Regions from separate parts of the Bacillus sp. JK62 genome, predicted to be linked through region 1. Evidence: predicted binding sites of a transcription regulator. Region 1 holds the regulator's gene; each other region holds the start of a gene.
The links. Region 1 encodes LexA, which represses DNA repair genes until DNA is damaged. Its sites were predicted from a motif close to CGAACATATGTTCG; they were not measured.
Positions count from the first base shown of each region.

Region 2: recA (recombinase RecA) is a predicted target of LexA. The motif match lies at 4,879-4,892, and genes of this name have one in related genera.
Region 3: uvrB (excinuclease ABC subunit UvrB) is a predicted target of LexA. The motif match lies at 4,286-4,299, and genes of this name have one in related genera.

Region 1 is NZ_JBSJQA010000006.1:324,693-332,891, forward strand. Features, by position in the region: gene sirA (sporulation inhibitor of replication protein SirA) at 1-427, opposite strand, end outside; gene tkt (transketolase) at 579-2,582, opposite strand; gene ACWJJ4_RS15185 (DUF896 domain-containing protein) at 2,749-2,982, opposite strand; gene ACWJJ4_RS15190 (YneB family resolvase-like protein) at 3,051-3,701, opposite strand; gene yneA (cell division suppressor protein YneA) at 3,717-4,028, opposite strand; gene lexA (transcriptional repressor LexA) at 4,185-4,805, shown strand; gene ACWJJ4_RS15205 (hypothetical protein) at 5,145-5,573, opposite strand; gene ACWJJ4_RS15210 (YndM family protein) at 5,715-6,164, shown strand; gene ACWJJ4_RS15215 (prohibitin family protein) at 6,192-7,022, opposite strand; gene ACWJJ4_RS15220 (hypothetical protein) at 7,009-7,158, opposite strand; gene ACWJJ4_RS15225 (poly-gamma-glutamate hydrolase family protein) at 7,267-8,088, opposite strand.
Region 2 is NZ_JBSJQA010000006.1:470,063-478,261, reverse strand. Features, by position in the region: gene ymfI (elongation factor P 5-aminopentanone reductase) at 1-700, shown strand, start outside; gene ACWJJ4_RS15645 (DUF3243 domain-containing protein) at 776-1,033, shown strand; gene ACWJJ4_RS15640 (DUF3388 domain-containing protein) at 1,161-1,952, shown strand; gene ACWJJ4_RS15635 (helix-turn-helix domain-containing protein) at 1,971-2,870, shown strand; gene pgsA (CDP-diacylglycerol--glycerol-3-phosphate 3-phosphatidyltransferase) at 2,944-3,525, shown strand; gene ACWJJ4_RS15625 (competence/damage-inducible protein A) at 3,543-4,793, shown strand; gene recA (recombinase RecA) at 4,963-6,006, shown strand; gene ACWJJ4_RS15615 (serine hydrolase domain-containing protein) at 6,174-7,355, shown strand; gene rny (ribonuclease Y) at 7,648-8,199, shown strand, end outside.
Region 3 is NZ_JBSJQA010000001.1:597,586-605,784, reverse strand. Features, by position in the region: gene uvrA (excinuclease ABC subunit UvrA) at 1-2,217, opposite strand, end outside; gene uvrB (excinuclease ABC subunit UvrB) at 2,225-4,210, opposite strand; gene ACWJJ4_RS02970 (CsbA family protein) at 4,386-4,622, opposite strand; gene ACWJJ4_RS02965 (PEP/pyruvate-binding domain-containing protein) at 4,922-7,423, shown strand; gene ACWJJ4_RS02960 (TetR/AcrR family transcriptional regulator) at 7,495-8,118, shown strand; gene ACWJJ4_RS02955 (MFS transporter) at 8,091-8,199, shown strand, end outside.

The sequences.
Region 1 (8,199 bases):
TGACCGGATTTAACCACCCGTAGCGCCGTGTCTTGAAATCCATTGCAAGAAAACAGGGGCTGATTTTACGCAGAATCTCAAAGAAAATCGTTTCCGCCTCATAATCTCCCGAAGCCGCAATCTCAATTAAACTGTCTTTCATCATGAAGGTGGCGCGGCCCTTTTCTCCGGGCAGTGTAAGCCGGTAAATGGAATCCAAACGGCTGTAACTCATTCGGTTTAAATGCAGCTGGAGCCGCTGATGCATATGTATCACCGGAATCGGTTCCGTTATATATTGAACTTGCTTTTCTGTCATTTGATATTCCTGGGGTGTCAGATCTGTCCAATGATAGTCTCGAAACAACTCAAACATAGCCGTTTCCCGCCCGAAGTAGTGGTTCGCAAACTCATCCTTTATCAGGTGCGTATAGTAATGACGTTCCATTTCCTCATCCCCTTTTAGAGCGCTTCGTTATTGCTTTCTATTATACAAAAGGAGAAAAGAAAGAATTGTCTATTACTGTTACGCCGCCCCTTCTATTTTTGTCGCATAAACAGGAAAAAGAGGATGATTTGACTCATCCTCTTTTGTCTCGTTATTTGTTTAGAAGTTTTTTCACGCGGTCAACTACGTTTTCTGCAGTAAACCCGTATTCTTTCATAATTGTTTCTCCCGGAGCTGAAGCACCGAAACGGTCAATTGCGAGAACGTCTCCTTCAAGACCGGTAAATTTGCCCCATCCGAAGCTTGAACCCATTTCGATCGCAAGACGTTTCGTCACATTCGGAGGAAGCACGCTGTTTTTGTACTCAGCCGATTGTTTTTCAAAGCGGTCCCAGCTCGGCATGCTGACTACAGATACGTGAATGTTTTCTTCAGCCAGTTTCGCTTGAGCTTCGATCGCAAGTCCGACTTCAGAACCTGTCGCTAAAAGAAGAGCGGCCGGTGATTCCGTTTGGGCTTTGGAAACGATATAAGCCCCTTTTTCCACGCCCGCATACGCTTCTTCAGCCTGCTGATCAATCGTCGGCAGGTTTTGGCGTGTCAATACAAGAGCTGTCGGATGATCTTGGCTTTGAACGGCAACCTTCCATGCAGCTGCGGTTTCATTTCCGTCAGCAGGTCTGATCACAGATAGGTTAGGAAGTGCGCGTAAAGAAGCAAGCTGCTCAATCGGTTCGTGAGTCGGCCCGTCTTCTCCTACGGCAATACTGTCATGCGTGAATACATAAGTGACAGGGAGTCCCATCAATGATGCCAGACGAATGGCAGGTCTTAAATAATCAGAGAATACAAAGAATGTGCCGCCAAATACGCGGAGGCCGCCGTGAAGCGCCATTCCGTTTAATGCAGCGCCCATCGCAAATTCACGGACACCGAACCAGAAGTTTTTCCCGGCGTAGTCTTTGGCCGTGAAGTCTCCTCCATTTTTGATTGTCGTTTTATTTGAACCCGCAAGGTCAGCAGATCCCCCGACAAAGAAAGGAATTTTCTTGGCGATCCCGTTCAGCACCTCACCTGAAGATGCGCGGGAAGCAAGGCTGCTGCCTTTTTCATAAACGGGAACTTCCTGATCCCAGTCTTTAGGAAGCTCGCCTTTTATGCCGAGTGACAGCTGTTCAGCAAGTTCAGGATATTTTTCTTTATAAGCCGCGAACAGTTCATTCCATTCCTGTTCTTTTTTCGAGCCGGCTTCTTTTACAGCTTGATTGAAATGCCCGTATACTTCTTCCGGAACATAAAAATCTTCTTCAAACGTCCAAGCATACGCTTCTTTTGTCAGCTTGCTCTCTTCTAGTCCTAACGGAGCACCGTGGACGCCGGATGTGCCCGCGCGGTTTGGAGAACCGAAACCGATCGTGGTTTTCACTTCAATCAAAGTCGGTTTTTTATCATTCTGGCGCGCTTTTTCAATGGCAGCCGTCAATTCAGCGATGTTGTTTCCGTCCTCAACATAAAGAACTTCCCAGTTCATTGCTTCAAAACGCTGCTTTACATTTTCAGAGAAAGAGCGGTCTAAATCGCCGTCTAAGGAAATGTCATTAGAATCGTATAATACGATCAGGCGGCCTAATTCAAGATGGCCTGCAAGAGAAGCGGCTTCGGAAGAAATGCCTTCCATTAAATCGCCGTCTCCGCAAATACTGTATGTATAATGATCAACTACGTTGAATGAATCACGGTTATATGTCTCAGCCAGATGGCGTTCTGCAATTGCCATTCCCACTGCCATTGCAATACCCTGTCCAAGCGGCCCGGTCGTTGCGTCTACTCCGGCTGTATGCCCGAACTCCGGATGTCCCGGTGTTTTGCTTCCCCATTGACGGAACTGTTTCAAGTCTTCAATGCTGAGGTCATATCCGCTTAAATGCAGCATGCTGTATAAAAGCATTGAACCGTGGCCTGCTGATAAAACAAAGCGGTCGCGGTTAAACCAGCCCGGATTCTGCGGATTTACATTCATAAATTTCGTCCACAGCGTGTATGCCATCGGAGCGGCTCCCATCGGCATGCCCGGGTGTCCGGAATTCGCTTTTTCAATTGCGTCTATAGATAGTGTACGAATGGTGGCAACTGATTTCTTTTCAATTGTATCCATTATAATCCCCTTCCTTATTGTTGTACCTTTTCATCATAAAGCGATGCTGACTTTTTCTCAACTCTTTCAGCTTAAATTTGAGATAAACTTGTTGAAAATTGTCGTAAAGCACATCCTGATATTAGTATATACGAAAAAAGAATACGTATTGCCGTATTCTTTCTGTTTAGTGAAGATTATTTTTCTGTTGTTCTCTTTTTAATTTTTCAGGGGTGACATCGTTGCCTTCCGGATCAATCACTTTTACGCTCTTTAACGTATTTTTCATTGAGGAGCGGAATCCTTTCAAATACTCCTGGCGAAGCTTTTGCTGTTCAGCTTTTTCCTCATCCGTTATCGTGTTTGATTTAGCTTTTTGAGCCAATTCGTTAATTCTTGCGATTTTTTCTTTAGAAATCATAATAAGCTCCTTTGGTGCGTGTTGATTATATACTACTAAAACGCAGTCTTTTTTACAACTGATGCGCGTCAGCTGCCTTCTGTGTCTGCGGTATATTCCTGAAACCGCCGGTGAACCGTGGCTTTGGACACGTCATAGCCGAATCCTCTTAGGGTCGCTGCGATTTCTGCAAAGGTAAGCTTGTTGGCTCTCAGCCTGATAATTTCCGAAACCGGAACCTCTTTTTTTTCTTTTCCGCTGTTTTCATGTCTGTTTTTCAGATTCCGTTCAGGTTTGTAGCCGTTTTTCACGGCTCTTTTCATTCCCCGCCGGATTTTCATATTGTGAATTTTCCTTTGATATTCCTCAACAATACTGACGATTTCAAGTACCATCGAATCAGCTTCGGAAAGCTCCAGTTCACCTTTATGAGCCGTCGTATATATCTTTACGTTCTCCCTGTAAATACAATGCAAAAGCGCAATCTTGGCGTTTCCTCTTCCCAATCTCGTTTCGTCCTGCACCAATATCGCGTCAATATGTGATTTTTTAATTTCATCAAGCATTTCAAATACTCCGTCGCGATCCATTTCATAACCGCTGGCTTTCTCAGAAATGACTTTCACGACTTCCATGCCGTTTGCAGCAGCGATCTCACTGAGCTCTTCTTCCTGTCTTTTTAATGACGTTTGCTGCTGTTCTTTGTTTGTGCTTACGCGGGCATAAATGAGCGCCTTCATTTCTCTCTTTCCTCTCTAATTGACAATGGCCAGCTGATATACGGCCGGATGCTTCTTCTTAACCGGAAGAATAAGTTCGTCTCCGGGCTTTATATCAGCAGTTTGGAGATGATTATTCTCCGTCACCCACTCAATGAAATCTTCTTTATTAATGTGTTTCTTTTCTGCTACATGATCCGCAAGTGACCAGAGTGTATCGCCGTCCTGAACCTTTATTTTAACATATTGGCTGAGGGACTGATCATTTCCCGCACATGAGACAAGTAAAATAGCGGCACTTAAAATCGCAGTAAACAGCCCGACAAATATGATAGATTCTTTCGCCATGTAAATAACCTCCGATAAGAATGTTTGTTCGCTTTTTATATCTTTCAGTATATACGAACAAATGTTTCTGTCAATCGTTTTTTTCGAACCTATGTTTGTACTGTCAGGAAAATCATGCTATAATCTACTTAAAATCGACGTTTTGAGGTGCGAAATATGACGAAGCTATCAAAAAGGCAGCTTGATATCCTGCGTTTTATTAAAGAAGAGGTAAAAACGAAAGGATATCCGCCTTCTGTAAGAGAGATAGGAGAAGCAGTAGGACTGGCTTCCAGTTCAACCGTGCACGGCCATTTGGCGCGGCTGGAGACAAAAGGCCTGATCAGACGGGACCCTACTAAACCGAGGGCGATTGAGGTATTGGATGAAGAAGAAGTCCATATTCCGAAAAGCCAGGTCGTAAACGTTCCGGTCATCGGGAAAGTGACGGCGGGTATTCCGATTACGGCTGTTGAAAATATCGACGAGTATTTTCCGCTTCCTGACCGGATGGTTCCTCCGGGCGAACATGTCTTTATGTTAGAAATCATGGGAGAAAGTATGATTGACGCCGGCATTTTTGACAAAGATTACGTCATTGTCAAACAGCAGAACACGGCCAATAACGGAGAAATCGTCGTAGCTATGACCGAAGATGATGAAGCGACGGTTAAGCGCTTCTATAAAGAAGACAATTATGTGCGGCTGCAGCCGGAAAATCCGACGATGGAGCCGATTATCCTGCAAAACGTAAGCATTTTGGGGAAAGTGATCGGCGTATTCAGAGCCGTCCATTAATTCTATTAAACTTCATTTATCGTAAAAAACCCCTTACAGAGGGGTTTTTTTGCATAAAAAAAGCAGATTCGCCCTGGCTTAAGAAACGAACCTGCTAAGGAGGAAAAACTTACATTCTTATTATCCGACATCACACTTTTGAAGTCAACTAATAATGTTTCCCTCAAGAAACTTTTCATCCATTTTTCAACTTTTTATATATTTGTGCGTGATGAATTTGTTTTTTTATCTTTTCTTTGGGCGGGTACGTCAAAAATTTATGTATGAATATTTAGTACATAGTGCAATAAGTTAAATATAAATATAAAAAAACCCGCTGCCTTTAGCGAGTATCTATTTTCAATCAAAATGATAATATTCTACACCGTAAAACCCTTTAATATAGACGGGACCACAGACGTTTGAAGAACTTTCAACCAGAATCCTGTATTTGTGATACGGATCAATTGATTTTTTATCCTGGGCACTGAGGTTTAGCCAGCTGCCGCTGTAGTTTTTAGAACTTAATGTATAAAAATTTCCGTTCAGCGCCATCCGCTGGAGTTTCATGCTTAAACCGCACGAAGAGTTGTTCATTATGGTGAACTTATAGCCTAAAAAATAATCGTCGGCAGCTACAGTCCCCGGATTTTCAATATGAAACTCTTTTGCGTTTCCCTCCAAAGTGAAGCTTGTTTTTGATCCGAATTCAGTGGTAGCCGCTTTAGCTGAGTGTATTCCGCTAAAACATAATAAAAAAACAGCAATACATATCCAGTATTTTTTCATTTGCATCCCCCTTTTTACATATTTTAACTTGTGAATCCTGTGATGTCTATTCACATTTTACTTTATAACCACTATATACCAGTTTAAAAATTTGCGGATTGCTTACAATGAAGACTAAACGAAATAACGAAGGTGGTTCAAATGAAACACGTAATTGCTTTCGCTTCTAAAACGGCGCTCACACTTGCTTTACTGTACATTGTTCTGGATCTTATGTACCAAGTAACCTTTTTAAACGTTCTGTTTATTACAGTGATCTTAAGTTTAATCACTTATTTTGCGGGTGATTGCATGATTCTGCCGAGAACAAGCAATTTCACAGCCGTTGCAGCTGATTTCGGAATTTCATTCATTATATTATGGATATTCCTGATGAACATTGGCGGGTTTAATGTCTCTCCTGCCGCGGCATCGGTTATCTCTGCACTTTGCATTTCTGTTTTTGAGGCATTTTTTCACCGGTATTTGCAGCAATATGTACTTCCCGAAGATTATCAGGACACAACAGAGACGGATAGCACGCTATGGAGCTATCAAACCGAGGCGTCTGAAGAATTAGTGCCGGAAAAAGACCCTCAGGAAAAAACATAAAAAGGAGGCAATCGCCTCCTTCTCTATTTACTTTTGCTTCTGATCGTCCAGCGGCAGCTGCAGCAGTGAGTCTGTGCCTGTCGCTTTCGGCGTTTTTCCGTCCCATTTTTCAATCCATTTATATTTGATCATTTCATCGGACATTGATTTCTTTATGATTTCGTTATAGTCAGCGATCCCTTCCGCTTCAATTTTTTTCTTTTTCGCTTCGGCTTCGGCTATTTTAATTTCAGTTTGTGTCCGTTCAAGTTCCTGTGAAGACTTCACCCTTGCATCGATGGCTTCCTGTGTGGCTTTATCCGGCTTTGGTACGCCAAGCGTCAGATCATCAATTAAAAATCCAAGACTCTTCATATCATCAGCAAATCTCTTTTGAACATCGGCAGCGGCTTCTGCAGATTTTTGCCCGTATGTGTCAATAACCGAGTATTTGCTGATTGATTTTCGCGCCGCATCCCACAGCCTTGTTTTTAAATATGTATTTTCGATCGTTTCCACATCTACCGCCCCGAATTTGTTAAACAGATCGACTACTTTATCAGGCTGCACGACATAGTTGTAAGCGATATCCATTTCAATATTTTTACCGTCAGAGGTTGCCACTTTTATATTTTCATTATTCACTGTCTGCATACGCACCGGGTATTCCGTTACTTTATTAAATAATCCGACTAAGTGCCAGCCTTGGTCCAATGTGTCGGATTTTACCCCGCCATTCGGTGAGTATACAACCCCGACATAACCGTTCGGTATTTTTTCAATGAATAGTGACGCTGTGACGCCCGCAATTAAAAGGGCTGCACCTATAATCACACCGCCGAGAATTTTTTTTGTGTTTCCGCGCTTATTTTCGCTCATGCTGATCTTCTTCCTCCCATGACTTTTTTAATTTTTTGGCTCCGCTTCCCACTTGTTTAAAGATTGGACTAAGCATCAGCCATAAACCGAATCCGATGATGACAAGAAGAATGATAGACCCGATCATCACTTTCATTTGCCCACCTCTTTTCTTTCATCCTGTCAATTATGTATACGATCTTAAGAACTTAAAGTTTCATAAATTTCAAAAGAAAAAGCCCCGCCGACAAAATAGGCGTGCTTATTAATAATTGTCACTGATAAAATCAGAAATCGTTTTTGTGAATTGATAAAAGGTCTTATTTTGTGTGGATGCTCTGCTTTTCAGCGTAAAAGTGTCAAATAGTGATGTTCTGAAGCCGGTGCTCATTTCGATTTGGATACTCAATCCGGATGAAGATTGATTGGCAAGGTTGTTCGGACTGACGCCTGCATATTTATCATTTATACCAAGAAGAACGGCAGGATACCCGTGCCGTTTCAGCACATCGGTCAAAAGTTCGGCTCGTTCTCTGTCTGTACCGCCGATTTTTATCTTTTTATCATCACTGCCGTAACCGTGCAATGAAATGACATTAGAGTGCTCTTTCACCATTTGCACGGCCTTAGGTTCATCGAAATGCGAACTTGTCAAATGCAGAGCCGCATTACCGGCTGATTTTAACCCTTCAAATAAATATAAACTCCGGTTTTCGGCAATTTCTCTGGCTAACTCACTGGTCCCCGGCTCTATGCCTCCACCGTGTATAGCTAATATGAGGACAGAAGGGTCATGCTCCCGCGTTGAAATGGAAAAATCGGAAGGATCTTCATTCAGCTTTAATTCCTCGAAACTGCCGTAAATATCTGAAGCGGCATCAGCCCGAAAGAACGGCAGAAGCAAAAACGGTAAAATTAAAACTAAAATTCCTTTTTTGGTTATTGATGGCATTTGTATGTTTATGTTACAATACAAATGCTTCAGCCTTTGAAGCGAACGGCAGAACAGGGTGACTTTGGACGGTTTCTTCTGCTCTGCCTCTTTGCCAGCTGCTTTACGGTCTACTCTTCTAACCCTTTTTTCCATAACATCATCCTTTCTTTTGTTTACACTTTTGTCACAATATTATATACGTTGGACAAAACCTCCGTTCATCTTGAAGAATAAAAACATCAAAACAACCTCTATCCTTTAACC
Region 2 (8,199 bases), 150 kb from region 1:
AAGCGGCGGAATCGGACAAAGTATAAGTGAAGTCCTCGCAAAAAACGGATATGACGTCCTTTTGCATTATCATTCTAATAAGGAAGCCGCACACAGGCTTGCGGAAAGGCTGAGCGCATCATTCGGCGTAAAAGCCTCCGTTATACAGGCTGATCTGTCCTCACCGGATGGCGCGGAGACACTCAGCCGTTCCGTTAAGCATCCTGTGGATGCTCTGATATTAAACAGCGGCAAAAGTCATTTCGGCCTGATTACGGACGTTACGGATGACACGGCGCGGGAGATGGTGCAGCTGCATGTGACGAGTCCGTTTCTTTTGGCGCGTAATCTGGTGCCCGGCATGATCCGGAAAAAAAGCGGGGGCATTGTCGCGATCGGTTCCGTCTGGGGAGAAACAGGCGCATCGTGCGAGGTATTATACAGCATGGTCAAAGGAGCGCAGCATTCGTTCGTCAAAGCGCTTGCCAAAGAGCTCGCTCCGAGCGGCGTCCGCGTGAATGCAGTCTCGCCGGGTGCCGTTGATACAAATATGCTTGATCAGTTCACGTCTGATGAAAAAGAAGCGTTGGCAGAGGAAATTCCCGCGGGCCGGCTGGCGAAGCCGGAGGAAATCGCCGAAGCGGCGGCCTTTTTATTATCGGACAAGGCTTCCTATATTACGGGGCATATATTATCCGTAAACGGCGGCTGGCACTGCTGAAAAAAATGTGTGTATAGTTTGCATCTGCACGGACAAAATAATTTTGTAACAACAGATGAAATGGAGGAACCCAACATGTCAGTATTAGAAAACTGGGATAATTGGAAGAATTTCCTTGGCGACAGATTGAACTATGCGCAGGAAAAAGGGATGAGTGATGAAACGATCACTGACCTCGCTACAGAAATCGGCGGTTACCTTGCGAACGAAGTCGACTCGAAAAACCATCAGGAAAAAGTGCTTGCTGATCTTTGGAGCGTTGCTTCTGAAGATGAACAGCGCGCCATCGCAAATATGATGGTGAAGCTTGTTGAAAATAACAGCACTCATTAAGAGGGGGGATTTCTCCTCTCTTTTTTTATGTTTTCCTCTATAGAGCAACATTCTTCTTTCTAATTAGAGAAAAATGTTTTATGATAAAGGAAGGTAAAAATTTGCCACAATGGAGGGGGTATATCATTTGGCAAAGCTCGAATGGTATTTTGAATATGAAATTCAAGTGAACCGCCCCGGCCTGCTCGGGGATATTTCATCTCTTCTCGGGATGCTGTCAATTAATATTGTCACAATTAACGGTGTCGACCTTTCCAGAAGGGGAATGCTGCTCAGATGCCGGCATATAGATCAAATTAAACGATTGGAATCAATTTTAAAAACAATGGAGACCATTAAAGTAACGAAGCTGAGAGAACCGAGGCTTCGCGACCGTCTCGCAGTCCGTCACGGAAGATACATTCAGCGTGATGCCGATGACAAAAAAACCTTCCGTTTTGAAAGGGACGAGCTCGGTCTTCTGGTTGACTTTATGGCCGAGCTGTTTAAAAAAGAAGGGCACAAACTGATCGGAATCCGAGGAATGCCGAGGGTCGGAAAAACGGAGTCCATCGTTGCGTCAAGCGTTTGTGCCAGCAAAAGATGGCTTTTCGTATCATCAACGCTGCTAAAACAAACGATCCGGAGCCAGCTGGTTGCCGATGAATACAGCACGGAAAACGTGTTTATCCTCGACGGCATCGTTTCGACAAGACGGGGATCTGAGCGCCATCTTCAGCTCGTCAGTGAAATTATGCGGCTTCCGGCGACAAAGGTCGTGGAGCACCCCGATATTTTTGTTCAAAATTCGGAGTATACGCTCGATGATTTCGATTATATTATCGAACTCAGAAATGATCCTGACGAAGTCATTACATATGAACATGCAGAAGAACCGCAAATGTTTGATCAGACCGGTTTTTCAAGCTTTGATTTTTAATATTGGAAGGTGTTTGTTGTGACAGAATTAGCAATCCGGCTTAAAGAAGCCAGAGAGGAAAAAGGGATGTCATTGGATGAACTCCAGGCGGCGACGAAAATTCAGAAAAGATACTTAACCGCTCTGGAAGAAGGCAATTATGACGTCATTCCCGGCAATTTTTATGTGCGGGCGTTTATCAAGCAATACGCTGAAGCTGTCGGGCTTGATTCAGATCAGTTATTTGAAGAATATAAAAAAGACATCCCTAACACGTACCATGACGATGTGTCGGAAAAAATCTCCGGTCTCGCCATGCAAAGGGAGCTTCCTAAGTCCGCTTCAAAGGCGGCGGAATGGCTTCCGACCGTCCTTGTCGTCATCGGTGTCATTCTCGTCATCGCGATCATTTATGCGATTATTCAGTTCGGAATGAGCAAATCCGGGCAGACAGACGGAGATAAGGCCGTCACCCAAAGTGAGAGCAAGTATGAGATTCCTAAGGATTCTGCGCTGAAAAACGACGGCAATACAAACGACGAAGCGCAATCTGACAGCAAAAAAGACAAAAAGGACACAAAAGCGTCAGAGCAGAAAAAGAAAGAAAAAAGCAGCGATAAGACGGAGATCAAAGCGGCCGGAACGGAAGGCTCGGCTTCTTCATACAACGTCTCCGGGGCAGATAAGTATAAGCTTGAACTGATTGCTTCTGACAGCGCATGGATCCGCGTCCGGGATGACAGCGGCGGTTCTTTAAAAGAAGGAACGCTGCAAAAAGGCGAAACCTTTAAAAAAGACGTCACGGATCAAAAGCAGATTGAAATCCGCACGGGCTATGCCCCTAACCTGAAAATTAAAATCAACGGAGAGGTTCTGTCCTATGAACTCAATCCGCATGATGTGATGGCGCAGACCATCACAATCAAGATGAAAAAATAAAAGGGGAAAAGTCATCTGAACGATTAAGATGACTTTTTCTTCACGTCCGAGTACATATTATTGGAGGGGCTTTATGTTTAACTTACCGAATAAAATCACACTGGCAAGAATCGCTTTAATTCCTGTATTTATGATTATCATGCTTGTTCCTTTTCATTGGGGCAGCGTTCATATAGGGGATGAATCGATTCCGGTCGCGCATCTTACGGGAGCTGTTTTATTCATTATCGCATCAACGACTGACTGGGTGGATGGCTACTACGCCAGAAAACTGAACCTCGTGACAAACTTCGGGAAATTTTTAGATCCGCTGGCTGACAAACTGCTGGTGTCCGCGGCATTAATTACGCTTGTGCAATTTGACCTTGCGCCGGCGTGGATGGTCATCATCATCATCAGCCGCGAATTTGCCGTAACGGGATTAAGACTTGTGCTGGCGGGAACGGGGGAAGTTGTAGCCGCCAATATGCTGGGGAAAATTAAAACATGGGCCCAGATCATCGCTGTTGCCGCGCTTTTGCTGCATAATCTTCCGTTTGAGCTCGTTTCTTTCCCGTTCGGCGATATCGCTTTATGGGTGGCCGTGCTCTTCACAGTCATTTCCGGCTGGGATTATTTTGCGAAGAACTGGGATGCGTTAAAAACATCTAACTAAGGAAGAAGGACTTAAAGATGGAAATAGCAAAAAAAGCAGAAATCATTGCGGTCGGCTCGGAGCTTCTGCTCGGCCAGATCGCCAATACGAACGCGCAGTTTATCAGTAAAGAGCTGGCGGAAATCGGTGTAAACGTGTTTTACCATACCGCTGTCGGTGACAATCCGGAGCGGCTTAAGCAAGTCATCCGCATTGCCGAAGAGCGCTCAGACCTGATTATTTTTTCAGGCGGCCTCGGGCCGACCAAAGACGATTTAACGAAAGAAACCATTGCAAACACACTGGGGCGCCCGCTCGTTCTGAATGACGAAGCATTCCGGTCGATCGAAGAATATTTCGCGAAAACAAAACGGACCATGTCGCCGAATAACCGCAAACAGGCGCTCGTCATTGAGGGCTCGGACGTTTTGGCGAATCATTTCGGCATGGCGCCGGGAATGCTTGCAGAGCACGGCTCAAGGCTTTATATGCTGCTTCCCGGACCGCCGAGCGAGCTGCGTCCGATGTTTGAAAATGAAGCGAAGCCGCTGCTTCTTAAAAAGCTCGGTTCTAATGAGAAAATCGTTTCAACCGTGCTGCGGTTTTTCGGAATCGGTGAATCCCAGCTTGAAGCTGATTTAGAAGATATCATTGACGCGCAGACGAATCCGACGATTGCGCCGCTTGCTGCTGACGGCGAGGTCACGCTGCGTTTAACGGCGAAACATGCTGACGAAAAAGAAACAGAACGGCTTTTAAAAGAAACGGAAGCCGCCATTTTAGAACGTGTCGGTGAATTTTTCTACGGATATGATGATACGTCCCTGGTGAAGGAGCTTTCAAAAGCATGCAGACAAAACAAAATCACGATTTCTTCTGCCGAAAGCTTTACAGGCGGCCTGTTTTCAGAGTGGGTGACTGATTTAAGCGGTGCGTCTCAACTATTTGCAGGGGGCGTTGTCTGCTATTCCGACAGCGTGAAACAGCATGTGCTCGGCGTGAAAGCTGAGACGCTCGCAGAAAGCGGAGCGGTCAGCAAAGAGTGTGCGAAAGAGCTTGCAGCCGGTGTGAGAAAGCTGACCGGAAGCGATATCGGCATCAGCTTTACCGGGGTTGCGGGTCCCGACCCGCAGGAAGGGCATGCGGCGGGCCGCGTCTTTATCGGCATTTCAGCGGAAGGAAAAGAAGAGGTGCACGAATTTCACTTTGCCGGCTCAAGAACCGGAATCAGAAAGCGCGCCGCTAAATACGGCTGCCATCTCATTTTAAAAATGCTGGATCAAAAATAAAGTTTTAAAGAGCCGTTTTCTCTGATTTTTAAGTTTTATAAGGGAAATTATGCTCTTTTGCAGAAAAGCGAACGCGGAAAAAATCCGAATATGCGTTCGCTTTTTTCTTGGCAAATGCCAGTAAACAAGGTATAGTATATGTAGTGGCAAGATAAAGGAGGAAAAATAAATGAGTGATCGTCAGGCAGCCTTAGATATGGCTCTTAAGCAAATAGAAAAACAATTCGGCAAAGGTTCCATCATGAAGCTCGGAGAAAAAACGGATACAAGAATTTCAACGGTGCCAAGCGGCTCCCTTGCACTTGATACCGCTCTCGGAATAGGCGGATACCCGCGCGGACGGATTATTGAAGTATACGGACCTGAAAGCTCAGGTAAAACGACTGTAGCGCTTCACGCAATCGCTGAGGTTCAGGAAAAAGGCGGACAGGCCGCATTTATTGATGCTGAGCATGCTCTTGATCCTGTTTACGCGCAAAAGCTCGGTGTCAATATCGAAGAGCTTCTGCTTTCTCAGCCGGATACGGGAGAGCAGGCGCTTGAGATTGCTGAAGCGCTGGTGCGAAGCGGAGCTGTTGATATCGTAGTCGTTGACTCTGTTGCGGCGCTTGTTCCAAAAGCTGAAATTGAAGGTGACATGGGTGATTCACACGTCGGTTTACAGGCGCGTCTTATGTCTCAGGCGCTCCGTAAGCTTTCCGGCGCCATCAATAAATCTAAAACAATCGCAATCTTTATTAACCAGATTCGTGAAAAAGTCGGCGTTATGTTCGGAAATCCGGAGACGACACCGGGCGGCCGCGCGCTGAAATTCTATTCTTCCGTGCGCCTTGAAGTGCGCCGTGCCGAGCAATTAAAGCAGGGTAACGACGTGATGGGGAATAAAACGAGAATTAAAGTCGTAAAAAACAAAGTCGCTCCTCCGTTCCGTACGGCTGAAGTGGACATTATGTACGGTGAAGGAATCTCCAAAGAAGGGGAAATCATCGACCTTGGAACTGAACTGGATATCGTGCAAAAAAGCGGTTCGTGGTATTCTTATGAAGAAGAACGCCTCGGTCAGGGCCGTGAAAACGCCAAGCAGTTCTTAAAAGAAAATAAAGACATCATGCTGATGATTCAGGAACAAATCCGTGAATATTACGGTTTAGACAATAACGGTGTAACGGACAAAGCGGAGGAAGTTCAGGAAGAGATGGAATTAGAAGAATAAAAACACGATCAAAAGAGCGGAGTAAGCAATTTCCGCTCTTTTTTTTGTGTGTTTCAAAAAACACTGGCTGTTTCGGAAAATTTTATCTGGAATGTTACAACTTTTTTCACCCTTCACTCGTCTAACATCATGGCGAAAGTTGAAATTATATCTGAGGAGGAAAAAAGATGACGAGCCCCCGCCGCACAAGAATAAATAAAAAAAGAAAGAAGAAGCTGATGAAAACGGGAGGGCTGTTTCTTTTTCTGCTGCTTGTCACTGTTTTTATTATGATCTGGACCGTCACAGCGCATCATCGGGAGAAGGAATCCGTTAAAAATGCTCCCGCCGCTCAATCTGATACTTCAAAAGACCAGACTCAACAGAAAAAAGAAAAGACGCAAAAAGAGAAAACACCTAAATCAATCGATCGCAATAAACAGATCAGCAATTACTTGCAACAGATCGGGTTCAGCGGCACAGCAATGATCGTAAAAGATGGAAAAGTTGTGCTGAAAAAAGGCTTTGGCTATGCGGACCGAAAACAAAAAATTAAAAACAATCCGGAGACATCATATTATATCGGTTCTTCACAAAAAGCGTTAATCGCGACGGCTGTCCTGCAGCTTGAAGAAAAAGGGCTGCTGCAGACGAGTGACCCCGTCAGTACATACTTGCCGAATTTTCCTAACGGCACGCGCATTACATTGAAAAACCTGCTCAATCATACGTCCGGCATAAACGGGCATATTGAGGGTCGGGGACCGATTTCTCCAATTGATTTAATCAAGGATATAGAATACCGCGGAATTAAACGGCAGCCCGGGGTTTGGGATTACAGGGATTCCAACTATTCAGTGCTTGCTTATATCGTATCTCAGGTCAGCGGGGAGTCTTATGAACAATATATAAAAGAACACGTGTTCAAACCGGCCGGAATGAAGCATGCCGGATTTTACAAAACATTTGCTGAAGCCAAATATCCTGCCGTCGGCTACAAAGTCGATGAGAGCGGCAGTCTTGTAACGCCGCACCTTTTGGACTTATCGCAGCTGTACGGGGCGGGCGACATGTATATGAGCGCTGAAGATCTCTATAAATTTGATAAAGCGATCGTAAACGGCACGCTCCTTTCAAAAGAAAGCTTCACAAAAATGTTTACAGCAGGAAGCAGTGCCGCTTACGGGATGGGGTTTTACATTGATCCGGGAAGCTATTCCAATCACGGTGTTATGCCCGGTTACAACATTTTGAACAGCTTCAGCCATTCGGCAAGCAAATATGTCATATTACTGTCAAACATTCAGAATAACGCCAAATTAGGACAGGTAAACAATAGAATTTACCAATTGCTTAACCAGGCGGACTGACAGAGCCGTCATTCACGAAAAGCGGAGGAAGGTATGGTATGATATATACATGGGCAACGATCCGAGCTGAAGGCGAATCGTTAAGCTGGCAAGCTTGACAAGTATTTCCGACACAATTACAATGAAGTTGTAACATTTGTTTTTTTAACATGATTGTTAAACCATTTAAACTTGACAAGGGCATGAGAGACTCATTCCCTGTGAAGGTTCTGTATGTTGAGAAAATCAGACAATGTACATGCCGGCACTTATTTAAGCAAAAACCAAGTTCATAGCAAGAGGAGGTGAAAGTATGACCCCAATGACGGTTCTCATCTCCATTTTGCTGACTCTGCTCGGTTTAGTTGTTGGCTACTATGTTCGTAAAACCATTGCCGAAGCAAAGATTGCGGGCGCACGCGGTGCTGCCGAGCAAATCCTTGAAGATGCAAAGCGTGATGCTGAAGCACTGAAAAAAGAAGCTCTGCTTGAAGCAAAGGACGAAATCCATACACTTCGAATAGATGCTGAACAGGAAGTTCGTGAAAGACGAAATGAGCTTCAAAAACAAGAAAACCGTTTACTTCAAAAAGAAGAAAATCTTGACCGTAAACACGAAGGAATTGATAAACGGGAAGCGATGTTGGAGAAGAAAGATCATTCTCTGAATGAACGACAACAACATATTGAAGAGATGGAAAGCAAAGTGGATGAGATGATTCGTATGCAGCAGTCAGAACTCGAACGCATTTCGAGCCTGACACGGGATGAAGCGAAACAAATCATTCTTGACCGGGTTGAAAATGAGCTTTCACATGACATCGCCATCATGACAAAAGAAACCGAAAACCGTGCGAAAGAAGAG
Region 3 (8,199 bases), on a different contig from region 1:
CTCACAGCGCCCGCCTTTTACATTAAAACTGAACCGGCCTTTTTTATAGCCGCGCACCTTTGCTTCATTTGTCTGCGCGAATACATCGCGGATATCATCAAACACACCCGTGTAAGTTGCCGGATTTGATCTCGGTGTCCGGCCGATCGGCGCCTGGTCGATGTCGATCACCTTATCAAGATGGTCAAGGCCTTTGATTTCTTTATGGCTTCCCGGTTTCGCTTTGGCTTTATGAAGCTTTTGCGCAAGCGCCTTATGCAGAATTTCATTCACAAGCGTGCTTTTTCCCGAACCGGACACACCTGTCACCGCCGTAAAAGTGCCGAGCGGGAATTTGGCGTTCGCTTTTTTCAGGTTGTTTTCTGAAGCGCCTTTGATTTCAATGAACCGGCCGTCAGGCTTTCTTCTCTCCGGAGGCATCGGGATGAATTGAGCCCCTGACAAATAACGTCCGGTCAGAGAATCCGCATCATTCATCACTTCTTCAGGCGTCCCCGCCGATATGACGCGGCCGCCGTGAATGCCGGCGCCCGGGCCGATATCTATCAAGTAATCGGCAGCCATCATCGTATCTTCATCATGCTCCACGACAATCAGTGTATTGCCGAGATCCCTCATGTTTTTCAGCGCGCTGATCAGACGGTCATTGTCACGCTGGTGAAGGCCGATGGACGGCTCATCAAGAATGTACAGGACGCCTGACAAACGGGAGCCGATCTGCGTCGCAAGCCTGATACGCTGGGCTTCTCCGCCTGACAGCGTTCCCGCCGCCCTGCTCAGCGTCAGGTAATCAAGACCGACTTTATCTAAAAAGCTGAGACGCTCCACAATCTCTCTTAAAATTAAATCGGCAATCTGCATATCTTTCTCAGACAGCGTCAGGTTTTTGAAAAATTCCAGCGCATCGCCGACGGAAAGCTCGGTAATGGTGCCGATGTGGCGCCCGTTGACCAAAACGGCAAGCGCTTCTTTCTTCAGCCGGTAGCCTTTGCACGTCGGGCACGGCTTCTGTGACATGTACTGCTCCATCTGTTCACGGATATAATCGGAGCTTGTCTCTTTATACCGTCTCTCAATATTGCGCAGCACACCTTCAAATTCAATTTCATTTTCGCGCACTTGTCCGAAATCATTCTCGTATTTAAAGTAGATCCGTTCATTGCCGCTGCCGTACAGCACTTTATCAAGCTGATGCTTCGGCAGGTCTTTGACCGGAGTCTCCATATCAATGCCGTAATGGCGGCAGACCGCCTGAAGCAGCTGCGGATAATATTGTGAACTGATCGGCGTCCACGGCGCGATGGCGTGTTCCTTTAACGACAGTTCAGGATTGGGAATGACGAGCTCAGGGTCCACTTCCAGCTTCAAGCCGAGACCGTCGCAAGTCGGGCAGGCGCCGAACGGGCTGTTAAACGAAAACAGCCGGGGTTCAAGCTCCCCGATAGAAAAACCGCACAGCGGACAGGCGTGATGCTCGCTGAACATCAGCTCTTCCTGACCGATGACATCTATCATGACACGGCCTTCCCCTAAGCGGAGCGCGCTTTCCAGTGAGTCGGAAAGCCTGGCGGCAACCCCTTCCTTGACGACAATCCGGTCAATGACTACTTCAATGGAATGCTTTTTGTTTTTTTCAAGTTCAATATCGTCGGAAAGCTCGGCCATTTCTCCGTCAATCCGCACCCTTACGTAACCTTGCTTTCTGATTTGGTCAAGCACTTTGACATGGGCGCCTTTTCTGCCTGAGATGATCGGCGCAAGCACTTGAAGCTTCGTCCGCTCCGGATATTCAAGAATCCGGTCAACCATCTGTTCGATCGTTTGCGACGTAATTTCAATGCCATGCTCCGGGCAATGCGGCTTCCCGACCCTCGCGTACAGCAGCCGGAGATAATCATAAATCTCCGTTACCGTTCCGACGGTTGACCGCGGATTGCGGCTTGTCGTCTTCTGATCAATGCTGATCGCCGGAGAAAGCCCTTCGATCGCATCAACGTCCGGCTTATCCATCTGCCCTAAAAATTGGCGCGCATAGGCAGAAAGCGATTCAACATACCGCCTCTGTCCTTCCGCGTAAATGGTGTCAAAGGCAAGGGATGATTTTCCCGATCCGGACAGCCCCGTCACGACGACGAGCTGATCCCGGGGAATCGTTACATCAATGTTTTTTAAATTGTGCGCCCTTGCGCCTTTCACCTCGATCCGGTCAATTGCCATGTGTTCATCATCCTTCCGCTTTAAGCTCTAACAGTAAATCACGAAGCTCTGCCGCCCGCTCGAAATCAAGCGCTCTGGCCGCCTCTTTCATTTCGTGCTCCATTTGCTCAACGACTTTCTGGCGTTCTTTCTTCGTCATCTTCGCCAGTTTAGGCGCGGCTTTTGTTTTATATTCTTCTTTATCCTCAGCGGCCTGCGTCGCGCGGATCACATCGCGGATTTCCTTATTGATCGTTTGCGGCGTAATGCCGTGAATTTCGTTAAAGCGCTCCTGCTGTTCCCGGCGGCGCTTCGTTTCATTAATCGCGATTTCCATCGAATTCGTGATTTTATCGGCATACATGATGACGCGGCCTTCCGCGTTTCTGGCCGCCCGTCCGATCGTCTGAATCAGCGAACGTTCAGAACGGAGGAAGCCTTCTTTATCCGCATCGAGAATGGCGACAAGTGACACTTCCGGAATATCAAGCCCTTCCCTCAGCAGGTTGATGCCGATTAACACATCATGTTTTCCGAGGCGGAGGTCACGGATGATTTCAATCCGTTCAAGCGTCTTAATCTCGGAATGCAGATAATTGACCTTGATGCCGATTTCCTTGAGGTAATCGGTCAGATCCTCTGACATTTTTTTCGTTAAAGTCGTCACGAGAACGCGTTCATTCCGTTCAATCCTCGCCTGAATCTCGCCGATCAGATCATCAATCTGTCCTTCGATCGGACGGACGTCAATGAGAGGATCGAGGAGTCCCGTCGGTCTGATGATCTGCTCGATCATTTCCGGCGTATGCTCAATTTCATACGGTCCCGGAGTCGCCGACACGTACACGATATTGTGCATATGCTTTTCAAATTCCTCGAATCGGAGCGGACGGTTGTCAAGCGCTGACGGCAGGCGGAACCCGTGATCGACAAGCACCTGTTTTCTCGCCTGGTCACCGTTGAACATGCCGCGCACCTGCGGAATCGTCACATGTGATTCATCAACGACGATCATAAAATCGTCCGGAAAATAATCAAGCAGCGTATACGGCGTAGAACCAGGAGGACGGAGCGTCAAATGTCTTGAATAGTTCTCGATCCCTGAGCAAAAACCCATTTCCCGCATCATTTCAAGATCATACCTCGTCCGCTGCTCAAGCCGCTGCGCTTCAAGGAGCTTGCCGTTTTCGTGCATCACTTTCAAGCGCTCCTCAAGCTCCTGTTCAATATTCAGAATCGCTTTTTCCATCTTTTCCGCCCGGGTGACGAAGTGGGAAGCCGGGAAAATCGCGACATGGTCACGGTCGCCGAGAATTTCTCCGGTCAAAGCGTCGACCTCCCTGATCCGCTCAATTTCGTCTCCGAAAAATTCCACTCTGATACAATGTTCGTCACGGGAAGCCGGGAAGATTTCCACAACGTCTCCGCGCACGCGGAACGTCCCGCGCTGAAAGTCGATATCATTGCGGGCATACTGGATATCCACAAGCTTTCTCAGAAGCTCGTTCCGCTCAATCTCCATTTCCGGTCTGAGCGACACGACCATTTCCCGGTATTCTTCAGGCGAACCGAGACCGTATATGCATGACACACTCGCGATAATAATGACATCTCTCCGTTCAAACAGAGAGGATGTCGCGGAGTGCCTCAATTTATCAATTTCATCATTAATACTAGCGTCTTTCTCTATAAATGTATCCGTTTGAGGCACATACGCCTCCGGCTGATAATAATCATAGTAGCTGACAAAATACTCGACAGCGTTGTTCGGAAAAAATTCCTTGAACTCGCTGTACAGCTGTCCGGCAAGGGTTTTGTTATGGGCAATGACCAGTGTCGGTTTATTCACTTCTTTAATCAGATTGGACACGGTAAAGGTTTTGCCCGTCCCTGTCGCACCCAGGAGAGTCTGGTGTTTTCTGCCTTCCTGTATGCCTTTGACAAGCTTCTCAATCGCTTGCGGCTGATCTCCCTGGGGCTGATATTTCGAGACTAACTCAAAACGATCTTTCACAAAAAAGCCTCCGTTTCTTTACGAAATCTTCCTATTGATATAGTAACACAATGACGGGCAAAATCACTAAAAATACGAACTAAAGTTCGATGGTTTATTTTTACCAAGTTAATTTTTGTATAAAAAACCTGCTTTTATGGCGTAAAAGCAGGCATTCTATTTCATATTCACCATGTCAGGCATTGTCTTTCTTTTTGTCTGCTTCTTTTTTGGCCATGTACAGCCCTCCGGCCACCAGCGATACGACATCCAATCCAACGATAAAATACGTTTCGGTGTAACCCTTTAAATAGGATGCGAAAAGCAGTGCGGCTGTGAGAGCGATCGCCACATAGTGGTTAAACGTGACGCGCGTAAAAAGGACGACCAGCATAAAAGGGAAACATAATGCAAAAACGGCTTTTGTAATCACAAAAACCCTCCTCGGGAATTCTTCATCTCATCTGATTATAGTAAAAAATGAAGAATCGGACAATCGTTCCCCTGCTATCACAATACCCTTTTTCGGCAGTCTTCAATCATCTGTCAAAAAAAATGTGAATATAAATCCATTGAACCATTAACCAGATGAATCGAATTACCTTTCTTCAGCCGAAAGGATGAGAAGGTTTAGGTCTTTGTATCTTTGACAGTTTCTTCCTCCCTCTTTACAATGTAATGATAGTGTTTACTATCATTTTCTTGGATGAAGAAAAAAGGGGGTCATACCGCATGTATTCAGTGCGATTTCAAAAAGCGGAAGAATCGAGCCGCTCTGCAGGAGCAAAAGGAATGAACCTGATTAAACTGACGAAAAACGGGCTGCCCGTTCCCGGCGGTTTTATCATTCAGACGAATGCCCTGACACGTTTTATGGAAGACAACGGGCTTCAAGCAGATCAGGAACAGATGGAGCGCGCCATTATGAACGGCACGTTTTCAAAAGAGCTTCGGGAGGAACTGACCGCGTCGTTTTATGAATTGAGAGAATCATACGCCTCTGTCGCCGTACGTTCCTCCTCCGCGTCCGAAGATCTTGAAGGCGCTTCTTTCGCGGGCCAGTACGAAACCTATTTAAATATCAAAACAGAAGAAGAGTTTCTCGGAAAAGTGAAAGAGTGCTGGGCTTCCTTCTTCTCGGCGCGGGTCAGCGGTTATAAAGAGAAAATGAACAATGACACCGCAGAACCGTTAATGGGCGTTGTCGTGCAAGGTCTGATCAATTCCGAGGTTTCAGGGGTCATTTTCAGCCGCAACCCCGTCACACACGATGACGGAGAACTGATGATCAGCGCAAGCTACGGCCTCGGAGAAGCAATCGTCTCCGGCAGCGTGACGCCCGACACATTTATCGTCAATAAAGACACATTTCAGATTGAAAAAGAAATCGGCTTAAAAGAAATGTATATCGTTTCTAAAGACGAAGGCGTGACGGAAAAAGAGACGTCCGCTGACATGAGAAGCCGCTTCTGCCTTGATGACGAGAGCATCAAAGAGCTTGCCATGCTGACAATAAAGACGGAAGAACTGTACGGTTATCCCGTGGATCTCGAATTCGGATTTGCCGAAAATAAGCTGTATCTGCTTCAGGCCAGGCCGATTACAACGATCGCGCAGGATCAGAAAGCGGCAGACGAAGAACGGGAATTTATCATGACACCCCGGGATCAGAAAGATTTTTGGCTCAATATGGAGGCCAATATAGAAGGTCCCGTCAGCCCGTTATTCGCTTCACTCATTGTGCCGGCTTTGGAATACGGCCTCAAAGAGAGCACGAAGGCCTTCCCTGTGATGGGCATCGAGATTGAGCGTGTCAAACTTCATCAGGGCCATGTTTTTTCCAGACAGCATAAGACGGACGACAAGCTGCCCGCAGAACAGTTAGAAGCGCTTTTCCCCGTCTTGGCTGACCGCATGTACGATATTATTCAGGAAACCTTTCTGCCTTTTTATCAAAAGCTGGACGAACTGGCGCATACAGACCATACACCGGAGACTGCCCTTGATGCGTTCCGAAACCTGCAAGACTTCTATTTAAAAGGATACGAAGAACATTTCAATATTGTCTTTCCGCAGGTTGCGTTAAACATGATACTGGAATCTATGTACGGACAGGTTGAGAAAGAAAACACCTCCCTTCTGTATGAAATGCTGGCCGGCGTCATGAATAAGTCATTGGAGACCGACAGACAGCTCTGGCTGCTTTCCGGACAAGTAAAAGACAGCCCTGAACTGCGGCGCGTCTTTACGGTTTCTCATGCCGATGAGCTGCATCAGACGCTTCTGCAATCAAATGAGGGAAAACGCTTTCTCGAACAAGTCGGCGAATTTTTGCAGGAATACGGCTGGAGATCCGTGAAAAGTCATGATCTCATTGAACAAACTTGGGCGGAAAACCCTTATTTCGCTTTGGCCAACATTCAGAACTATGTCCGGAACGGATACGATTTTGACAGTGAGTTTCATAAAACGATAGAAAAACGAAAACAGCTCTACGCCGACTTTATGGATAGAATTGAAGATGACGGCTTCCGGAAGACGTTTGACCGCTATTATCAGTGGACATTGTCTTCATCCGTCATCAAAGATGATCACCATTTTTATATTGATGCGATGCTGGACGCCAAAGCGCGCCTTTGCCTTCTGAAAATCGGCGAGCTGCTTCAAAAACAAGGCGTAATCGATGATCGGGAGGATATGTGGTACTTATACAGCGATGAAGTCGAGAAAGCGCTGGCGTCGCCGGTTCCGATGCAGGAAAAAGCCGCTGAACGAAAACAGCTCTTCCAGCAATATCAATTGCTTGAAGCCCCCGCTTATCTCGGGACTCCGACTTCGGAACAGCTGAAAACGGCTGAACAGATTACCGGCTCCATCACAGAAGATGAAAAAAACACTGAACATCAAATTTACGGACTTGCAGCGTCAAGCGGAATCGCAAGCGGACCGGTGAAAGTCATTCGTGACGCAAGTGAATTTTCCCGTTTTTCAACAGGAGACGTGCTTGTCTGCAAAATGACGACACCGCTTTGGACCAGTCTGTTCCAGGATGCAAAGGCCGTCATTACGGACACGGGCGGCATCCTGTCACATGCGGCGATCATCGCGAGAGAATACGGGCTCCCGGCCGTTCTCGGCACACGTGCCGCGACTGACAGGCTCAACGACGGAGATATCGTCACGGTAGACGGGACAAACGGCAAGATTACGATTGTCAAACGCGCTTCATGCTAGGTTTCCCTCTTTATTGGCGGGCAGGGCGGGTGTATACTTGTCCTGCCAGTATTTACGCGAGGTGAAACATGTTGAGAACGACGAACAAGAGAATTATTGACGCCGCGATGAATCTGATCATCAAAAAAGGATACCGCGCAGCGACAACAAAGGAAATCGCAGAAAAAGCAAAAGTAAGCGAAGCAACGATTTTCCGTAATTTTAAAAACAAACAAGGATTAATGAAAGCCATGATTGAACAGCAGACGCCGGTTCCGGAAAGCATGATCACCAAGGCGGAAGGCGATCTGTATGAGGATCTTCTTCATTTCGCCGCGACCCTTCTGCAGCAATTGGAACAAAAAAAAGAAGTATTCCGCATCTGCCTGCGCGAACCGGAACTATTCGAAGACGTCCTGCAGGATATTGTCGTATATCCGCAATCCGTGAAAAAGCATTTAATCGTTTACTTTAAGGAGCTGACAAAGAAAAATATGATAAGCCCCGGCAGCGAAGAAGCTAATGCAGACGTCTTTATGACGATGATTTTCGGTTATTTTATACACCGGCTGCAGCTGGGGAAAAGAGTCATTACTCTCTCTGAGGAAACGATGCTGAAACACAGCACTGAGATTTTCATGAAAGGCATTACCGGCCGGTCATTTTCCGGCTCCAAGGAGGATGAAGGATGGGTTCAAAGAAAGAATGGGCGCTGATCGTTTCGCTTTTGCTGGGAGCCATACTCGTTCCCATCAATTCTACGATGATCGCAGTCGCCCTTTCGTCCATTTCCCGCT